Regions from separate parts of the Marivirga sp. genome, predicted to be linked through region 1. Evidence: riboswitches for the same ligand, from Rfam matches in the RefSeq annotation. Region 1 holds a riboswitch; the other holds the start of a gene.
The links. Region 1 has a riboswitch for S-adenosylmethionine ahead of ACFE0M_RS17940 (O-acetylhomoserine aminocarboxypropyltransferase/cysteine synthase family protein). Riboswitches for the same ligand answer to the same signal wherever they lie in the genome.
Positions count from the first base shown of each region.

Region 2: it holds a riboswitch for S-adenosylmethionine, as region 1 does, so the genes downstream of both, metH (methionine synthase) here and ACFE0M_RS17940 (O-acetylhomoserine aminocarboxypropyltransferase/cysteine synthase family protein) in region 1, are expected to answer to the same signal.

Region 1 covers NZ_JBNPEF010000037.1:53,037-57,687, forward strand. Annotated here, with positions in the region: gene ACFE0M_RS17925 (NAD(P)H-hydrate dehydratase) at 1-1,259, shown strand, start outside; gene ACFE0M_RS17930 (T9SS type A sorting domain-containing protein) at 1,304-1,669, shown strand; gene ACFE0M_RS17935 (lysoplasmalogenase) at 1,770-2,459, shown strand; SAM riboswitch class I at 2,587-2,679, shown strand; gene ACFE0M_RS17940 (O-acetylhomoserine aminocarboxypropyltransferase/cysteine synthase family protein) at 3,034-4,362, shown strand; gene ACFE0M_RS17945 (homoserine O-acetyltransferase family protein) at 4,337-4,651, shown strand, end outside.
Region 2 covers NZ_JBNPEF010000025.1:40,489-45,139, reverse strand. Annotated here, with positions in the region: gene metH (methionine synthase) at 1-2,344, opposite strand, end outside; SAM riboswitch class I at 2,394-2,518, opposite strand; gene ACFE0M_RS13200 (DUF3307 domain-containing protein) at 2,599-3,315, opposite strand; gene ACFE0M_RS13195 (SatD family protein) at 3,312-3,911, opposite strand; gene ACFE0M_RS13190 (hypothetical protein) at 4,092-4,651, shown strand, end outside.

The sequences.
Region 1 (4,651 bases):
TGGTTTTGGTAATGGGTAAAGAAGGATCAGAGGATTTCGAAAAAAACCTTTCGAAATTAAAAAAAGATAATACCGCTGAGATTACTTCAGGCCTCAACTTTGATGATGGTAAAGACAATATTTTTATAGATGCTATTTTTGGCTCAGGGCTCTCTCGTCCTATTGAAGGAAAAATTGCTGAATACATTTTTAAAGTAAATGATATTGAGGGTATTAAAATAGCGGTTGACATACCCTCTGGAATTTTCGCTGATGTAACTAGTCCTGGAGAAGCAATTTTCAAAGCTGACCATACTTTAAGTTTTCAAGTTCCAAAACTAGCTTTTATGATGGCAGAAAACCAGAAATATATTGGCCATTTTGAAATACTGGATATAGGCTTATCTAGTGATTTCATTAACAATTGCATAAGCGATTATTCAATTTATGAGCTTACAAATACCATTAAATCCTCCATAAAGGTAGATTCCATAGCCCATAAAGGAGATAGAGGTAGAGCATGTATTTTAGCAGGAGGTCACGCTAGAATGGGCGCTGCAATATTAGCCGCAAAAGGCGCTCTACATTCGGGTATTGGATTACTTACCGTACAATCCTGTCCTCATTGTATCGAAATCATACAAATTCAAATTCCTGAAGCCTTGATCTTGGAGGATGAAAATGAATATGCATTAGGGAGTTACTTGAATTATGAAACGCAAGATGTCTTGATTTTTGGCCCAGCTGTTGGTTTCGCAAATAAAACAGTGGCTTTGCTTAGAGAAATTTTAAAATCCTATCATGGTCAACTGGTCTTAGATGCTGACGCAATAAGCATAATGGCACAAAACAGGGAATTATTGGAATTGCTACCTAAAGGTACGATTTTAACGCCACATCATGGGGAATTCAAACGGCTGGTAGGAGAATATTCAAATAATTTTGAGGCATTGATGCAACTAAAGTCATTCTGTATGCATCATCAAGTTGTAGTAATATTAAAAGGCAAATATTCTGCGGTTTGTAATGAGCAAGGAAAGATAAGTTTCAACACTACTGGAAACCCAGGAATGGCAAAAGGGGGAAGTGGCGATGTATTATGTGGGATTTTGGCTGGTTTAGCACCACGAATAAAAAACTCATACGAAACAGCAAAATTGGCAGTATTTTTGCACGGAATTGCAGGTGACCTTAGCTTAAAGGAAGATGGGGAAAATTATATGACTCCTTCCACTATGATTTTGAAATTGAAGGATGCATTTAAATTAATTGAAAATTAAATAAACTTTAAACCATAACCGGTAATGACCGTAAAAAAATTGTGATGAAATTCTTTAAAAACATATTGCTAATTATAGTAGTCAGTTTCAGCTTAACCATAGCAAATGCTGGAAAAGAACCTATTAATGATAAAGCATTAGATTTTAATATCACACATGTATTAAGCGAAGCAGAGGTTTACCCAAATCCTGCAGAGGATTTCATTTATTTGAAAATAAATGACCGTTCCATTTCTTCAGACATTAAAATTGAAGTTATGAGTATCATCGGTAATAAAATGAAAATTACCCATGAAAAAATTAAAGATGGTCTCTATAAGATCAATATCCAAAACATTCCTAGCGGTCACTATTATGTGATGCTAACCATTGATTCAGAGAAAAGTCTGAAAAAATTTATAAAGAAATAAAGTATTACAAACAAGTTTGTAATTTATTACACCTAATTTCTTCATTAAAATCTCTTTTATAATAGATTAATAATAAGTACTTTTCGATAAACATTGTTAGATGAACTTTAAAGCATATTTTTATTGGATAGTTGCAGTACTTGAAATAATCTCGCTGACTTTTGAGATTGACATACTTCATCAAATCTGCAAGCCCCTATTGATGATTGCACTTCTAATCTATTTTTGGGACAAATCAGATAATAGAAAAGATGAGAAATGGGTAAGTTTTGTTACTTTGGCACTTGCATTCAGTTGGATTGGCGACATCATGTTGCTCTTCGCATTTAAGCATTTTATGTTCTTTTTTGCTGGAATTTCCGCTTTTCTGGGGGCTCATATTGTTTATATAATTGCATATAAGAAAGCTACATTCAAAGATAAGTTGAATTTTAAATGGTCTTTTTTTCCTTTTATAGTTTTAGCTTATTTAGCCCTTATGGCATATCTGATTTTGCCCTACATCGATAGTGTAATCCAAGTGCCGATTTCTTTATATGCTGTCGTCCTCGCCTTAATGATAGTGATAGCATGGTTTCGTAAAAACCAAACCACAGATGAAAGTTTTCAGTTGGTAGTATTAGGCGCGGCTTTATTTACTATTTCCGATTCTGTTTTAGCCATCAATCGCTTTTCTCACACTATCCCTTATGCTGGAGTAGCAGTGATGACCACTTACATTATAGCGCAATGGCTTATTGTAAATGGATTACTTAAACATAAAAAAACTACACCCAATAAAACAATATAATAAGTTGTTTTTTGATTTTTTCCCATACAATATTCTGTATAAAAATTAATTTCAAAATAAGTCGTTTTTATTTTGTCCAAAGTTTGTTTATTTCAAAAAGCTTTTCCTACATTTGAAATATTAAATCAATTTATAACGAAGAGGTAAGAGACAGGCTCTATGATCCTCTGGCAACCTGATTCAAGGTGCCAAATCCTGCCCTATGAGGGAAATATAAATATGAAAACACCACACAACTCAAGTAGAAGCGTACAAATCGCTAATCAAAAGTCAACTGAATTCAATTCTAGAATTCAAGCTACTAATTCAATTAATCACAAACTTATTTTTTTATCTCCCATGCGAATGTGCATGTGCTGTTGTTGTTAATCAACAACCCAACTCTTTTTGGATTTCTCCCGATAATCTGAATAGGAATGCTCTATACTTTTCTATCTAAGTACTTATCCGGAAATAAATACAATCCATTCAAAATCAATTAATTAAAATTTTAATTACACCCATCTTTCATGTTGATGGGGTTTATTACGCAAATAGTTATTTAATAAAATCATACATCTTAAATTTTAAAATTATGTCAACTACACAAAAATTCGAAACATTACAATTACATGCCGGTCAGGAAATTGACCCCACCACTAACTCAAGAGCTGTTCCAATATATCAAACCACTAGCTATGCTTTTAATAGCTCAGAGCATGGAGCAAACTTATTTGGTTTAAAGGAATTTGGTAATATCTATTCAAGAATCATGAATCCAACCAATGATGTTTTTGAGAAAAGAATTGCTGCTTTAGAAGGTGGGGTTGCAGCGGTTTCAGTTGCATCAGGACAAGCGGCACAATTTATTGCCTTGAATAATATCTTGGAAGCTGGCGATAATTTCATCACTACCAAATTTTTATACGGAGGTACCTACAATCAATTCAAAGTATCCTTCAAACGATTGGGCATAGAAGCGCGGTTTGCGCCTGAGGAGGAAGTAGAATCATACGAAGCTTTAATTGATGAAAATACAAAAGCCATTTATTTGGAAACCATTGGTAACCCAACTTTCAATATCCCTGATTTTGAGGCCATTTCAGGTTTAGCCAAAAAGTATGACTTACCATTAATTGTGGATAATACTTTTGGCGCAGGTGGTTATTTATTCAGACCCATTGAGCATGGAGCTAATGTGGTGGTAGAATCTGCCACTAAATGGATTGGTGGACATGGGACTTCTGTAGGTGGTGTATTAGTGGATGCCGGTAACTATAATTGGGGCAATGGAAAATTCCCGCAATTTTCTGAGCCATCTGAAGGTTATCATGGACTGAATTTCTGGGAAACCTTTGGGGAAGGGAATCCATTGGGACTGCCCAATATTGCTTATGCCATCAGGGCAAGAGTAGAAGGCTTAAGAGATTTTGGTCCAGCCTTAAGCCCGTTCAATAGCTTCTTGCTGCTGCAAGGATTGGAAACACTCTCATTAAGAGTCCAAAGAACTGTTGACAATGCCCTGAAATTAGCTTTCTGGCTTGAGAAACATCCATTGGTTGAAAAAGTGAATTACCCGGGATTGGAAAGCAGTAAATATTACCAACTAGCAAAAAAATATTTGCACAATGGCTATGGGGGTGTTTTATCCTTTACGCTTAAAGGAGATAAAGAGGAAACTAAGGCTTTTGTTGACAATCTGAAGTTGGTCAGCCATTTGGCGAATGTGGGAGATGCTAAGACTTTGATTATTCAGCCATCCGCTACAACCCATCAGCAATTATCTGATGAAGAACAATTGTCAGCTGGCATATCTCCAAACTTATTGAGGGTTTCTGTAGGCATAGAGCATATTGATGATATCATAGCAGATTTTACACAGTCATTTCAAAAAATACATGAAGAAAACTATGCCACAGCATAAATTACCTTATTATTTTCAATTAGAAAGTGGGCAAAACTTGCAGGATGCCTCTCTTTATTATGAAGTTTTAGGGGAAATTTCAAAAGATAAAGAGGTGGTTTGGGTTTGCCATGCTTTTACAGGAAGCGCATCAGTTAAGGACTGGTGGGCTTCCCTTTTTGTTGAAAATGGAGGTTTTATTGATTTGGAAAAGCATTCTGTTATTTGTGCTAATATGTTAGGCTCTTGTTATGGTAGCACTGGTCCCAATTCAGTTAATCCCGAAACAGGAGAAATATATGGTGATGAT
Region 2 (4,651 bases), on a different contig from region 1:
AAGGCACCATCACCCCCAAATCAATAATCTCATAATTATTGCAAGCCAAAACTACACCTACTATATTCTTACCTATATCATGTACATCGCCTTTTACGGTGGCCATTAGAATTTTGCCTTTTCCGGCCTTCTGCTCTCCCGATGGGTTTGCTTTCTTTTCTGCTTCTATATAGGGTAAAAGGTAAGCCACCGCCTTTTTCATTACCCTAGCACTTTTGACCACTTGAGGTAAAAACATTTTACCAGCACCAAATAAATCACCCACCACATTCATTCCGTCCATCAATGGACCTTCAATAACATCTAAAGGTTTTGCTGCTTTTTGTCTAGCCTCTTCAGTGTCTGAATCAATAAATTCTGTGATTCCTTTCACTAAGGAATGTTCTAATCTTTTATTAACCTCTAAACTTCTCCATTCTTGGGCTGCTTTTTCAGCTTTCTCCCCCGGCTTTAAATTTTCAGCATAGGCCATTAATCGCTCGGTTGCATCTGATCTGCGGTTGAACAATAAATCCTCTACATAATCCAGTAATTCTTTATCGATTTCATCATAAACCTCCAACATTCCCGGATTGACTATCCCCATGTCCAAGCCGGCCTTGATAGCGTGATATAGAAAAGCCGAATGCATGGCTTCTCTTACCACATTATTTCCTCTAAATGAAAAAGAGATATTACTGACTCCACCACTAGTTTTGGCATGTGGTAAATTTTCTTTTATCCATTTAACCGCATTGATAAAATCCACTGCATAATTATCATGCTCCTCCATTCCTGTTCCAATAGTAAGGATGTTGGGGTCAAAGATGATGTCTTCAGGGGGGAATTCTGCCTCATTGACTAGTAAATCATAGCAACGCTTACAAACTTCGATTTTTCTTTCAAATGTATCCGCTTGACCTACTTCATCAAAAGCCATTACCACTACAGCCGATCCATAACTTTTGATTTTTTTGGCTTTGGCAATAAAATCTTCTTCTCCTTCTTTAAGACTGATGGAGTTAACAATTCCTTTACCTTGTAAGCATTTTAGGCCTGCCTCAATCACTTCCCATTTGGATGAATCAATCATAAAAGGAAGCCGTGCTATATCTGGTTCAGAAGCAATAAGATTGACGAAATTTGGAAGTACATTGACCGCATCCAACATACCATCATCCATATTGATGTCGATAATTTGAGCCCCACCTTCTACTTGGTCAACGGCAATGTCAACAGCCTCTTCAAATTTCTCATCACGGATAAGTCTGGCAAATTTTTTAGAACCCGAAACATTGGTTCTTTCACCAATATTAACAAAATTCAGTTCAGGAGTGATGGATAAAGGCTCCAGTCCACTTAATCGCATTAATTTTTTCTGACCGGAAATTTTATGTGGCTTCGAATTTTTTGCGTAGTCAGCTATGGCTTTTATATGTTCGGGTTGAGTACCACAACATCCGCCAATAATATTGACCAATCCTTCATCAAAATAACTTTTGATAATCCCGCTCATTTGACCAGGTGTTTCATCATACTCACCAAATTCATTGGGCAGACCAGCATTAGGATGGCAGGAAATGGCTACATCCGCAATTCTGGCCAATTGTTGCAAATAGACTTTTAATTGGTCGGCACCCAGCGCACAATTGAAGCCTACGCTTAGCAGAGGAAAATGACGAATACTATTCCAAAAGGCTTCTACTGTTTGCCCAGAAAGCGTTCTACCACTGGCATCGGTTATAGTTCCGGAAACCATAACCGGAATATCAATACCTTTCTCATCTTTCAATTCCTGAATGGCCATTAAAGCGGCTTTGCAATTGAGAGTGTCAAAAACAGTCTCTACCAGAAATATATCTACTCCACCAGCAGCCAAGGCCTCAGCTTGTTCTTTATAAGCTATTTTCAGTTCATCAAATGAGGTGGCTCTATACCCAGGTCTGTTTACATCTGGCGATAAAGAGGCTGTTCTGTTGGTGGGGCCAATAGAACCCGCTACAAATCTTGGCCTATCTGTAAACTCTTCCGTAACTTCTTTAGCTAATCTTGCAGATTGCTCATTGAGTTCCCATACCAAATCTTCCATTTGGTAATCGGCCATGGCAATAGTAGTTCCACTAAACGTATTAGTTTCAATGATATCTGCTCCGGCATTAAGATACGCTCTGTGAATATCTTTAATGATTTTAGGTTGGGTTAAAGAAAGTAAATCATTATTACCTTTTAAATCTGAAGCGTAATCAGCAAAACGTTCTCCACGGTAATCGGCTTCCGTGAGTTTATAGTTTTGAATCATAGTGCCCATTGCACCATCCAACACTAAAATTCTTTCCTTTAAAATATCTTTTGAAAATCGACTCATTCTGAATATTTAATTATTTGCATCCAGAAAGGGCCGTGAGAAAGGCTGTTTCTTATCTTTTCCTGACCTATGATTTGGTCAAGATGGGAGTTAGCACCGTTTCCTTTTGCTAATGCATTGGAAGGGTTGCTAAGACTTCAAAGGGCCCAATCCCTCAGTCTTTCTGGATAAGTATTCCAAAGTAAAGCATAAAAACTTAAATGGTAAAGTGAAAGTTCAAAATTTTATTTTTGAATGGATTATTTGAGGAGGGTTTAAATTTCTTTAACCATGATTTCATACAGGAATCCAATCAGAATAGCAAAACCAAAGCTAAGTAATGTTCCAATTAGAATGTATTCAGTGAGTTTTCGGTCTTTTGCGCGTGACAAATCACCAAATCGAAATACGGATTTGGCAGCGATTAAAAATCCTATGGCTTGCCATTCTTGCATTACAACAAAAGAAAAAACAAAAAGCCTTTCTAAAATGCCAATGTATTTCCCTGCTTTTGATAATGAATCTTTATCTGAATCTTCCGGTAAATCCCATTTCGACATGATTACTTTTATCAATACGGCTACTCCATAAGTAAGTATTAGAATACATAACGCCAGAAAATAAATAGAATCGGAAAGATGAAAATTGAAAACTAATTCTTGGGGATAATAATGCCAGCTCATAGCTAGCATGACTGATAAATGGGCTAGTTGATCCAAGCTAAATAGATATCGAGAATTGATTCTTTCTTCAAGATGGATTTTAATGAGGTCAATTACATAATGACTCATAGGAATTACAATAAAGGCTAACCAAAATTCAATATTGAATTTAAATAAAAGCAATAATATAATACAATGAATGGCAATATGGAAATAAAGGAATTTTGATTTCGCTTTATTTAGTTGTTTATCTTTGATCCATTGGTCGGATTGAAATACAAAATCACCTAATACATGAGCAATTAAGGTTTTGAGGAGAAATGTAATCATAGTAGTTGGGTTTGCTTCTTATAATACTCAAGTACTCTTTGCAGGCCATCGTATCCACTTCTGTCCAGAGAAATACTTATGGTGCTTTGAGTTTTTTCTAATAGTTTGGCAAGTTGGTTTTGATTTTTATCAGGGTTTTCGATGCTTGTTTTTATAAGTTCAGCCTGGCTTTTAGTCCATTTGTCTGCAATTAAAAGTACTAATTCAAGCATTATATTTAAAGGCTCATCCCAGTTAGCATCATTTGATTTAATTGCGATATTACTTTTCTTTAGCGACTCAAAGCATAAGCCAGAATTTCGATAGGCAGCACCATTTGATTCTGATATTTTTTCAGATATATTATCTTCCTTTCCGACTCCAATCCCCATTCTGACATCCTTGTTTTTAATTTGTTTAATGGTGGCTTTGATATGGAAGGCGGCTATAATTGCTTTTTCAAGGGGGAGTTTCAACTGAAAGCTGTCTCCCCTATAGATTTCCCATTTTTCTGGACTATTTCCATATTGACTTAAAACTGATTTCAGTTCTTTTAACCAATTTACAGATGCTTTTTCAGTGGAATTAATAATGTCTCCTGTTATGACTGCTATCATTAGAATGCTTTAACTAGTATAAATATCGTTATTATCATCAATAAATAAAAATATTGATGTATTTATCGATAATAATTAATATTGATGTTTATGTAAATAATTTTTTTTAAATTATAGTGCTATTTTTGAAATATTATAACATAATAGCGTTATTTAATTTGACTATCAAGCCTAATTACTTTGAAAAATTTTATCAGAATTATTTATCTTCTGTTATTTATAGCAATACCTATAAAACTTTTCCCCCAATCCTATTCCAGACAATCTAAAGTTCATATATCTGCATTCCCTGGTTTTAGTAATCATACAGTAAATGAGATATCTAATCATTATAAACTGTCACTAAATCTAACATCGGGAGTTACAGGAAGTGTAAGCGGTATTGAATTAGGACTTATTTCCAATTATAATTATGATAAGTTTCAGGGTATTCAGTTCGCTGGTTTTGCCAATATTTCAGGAGTTAATAATAAGCTTAACCCGAAGGAGAAATTAGAGAGTACATTTAAGGGCTTTCAATTTGCCACAATCGCCAATAAAACATTTGGGGATGGGACAGGAGCTCAAATTTCAACGTTTAATACAGCAGAATCAGGTTTTACGGGTTTTCAGTTAGGTTTTCTTACCAACAAATCAAGATATTTAGAAGGAGCTCAAATAGCAGGATTAATTAATACATCTAAAATCGGGATGGTAGGTTTTCAGATTTCTCCTTTATTTAATTATTCAGATGGGCAGAC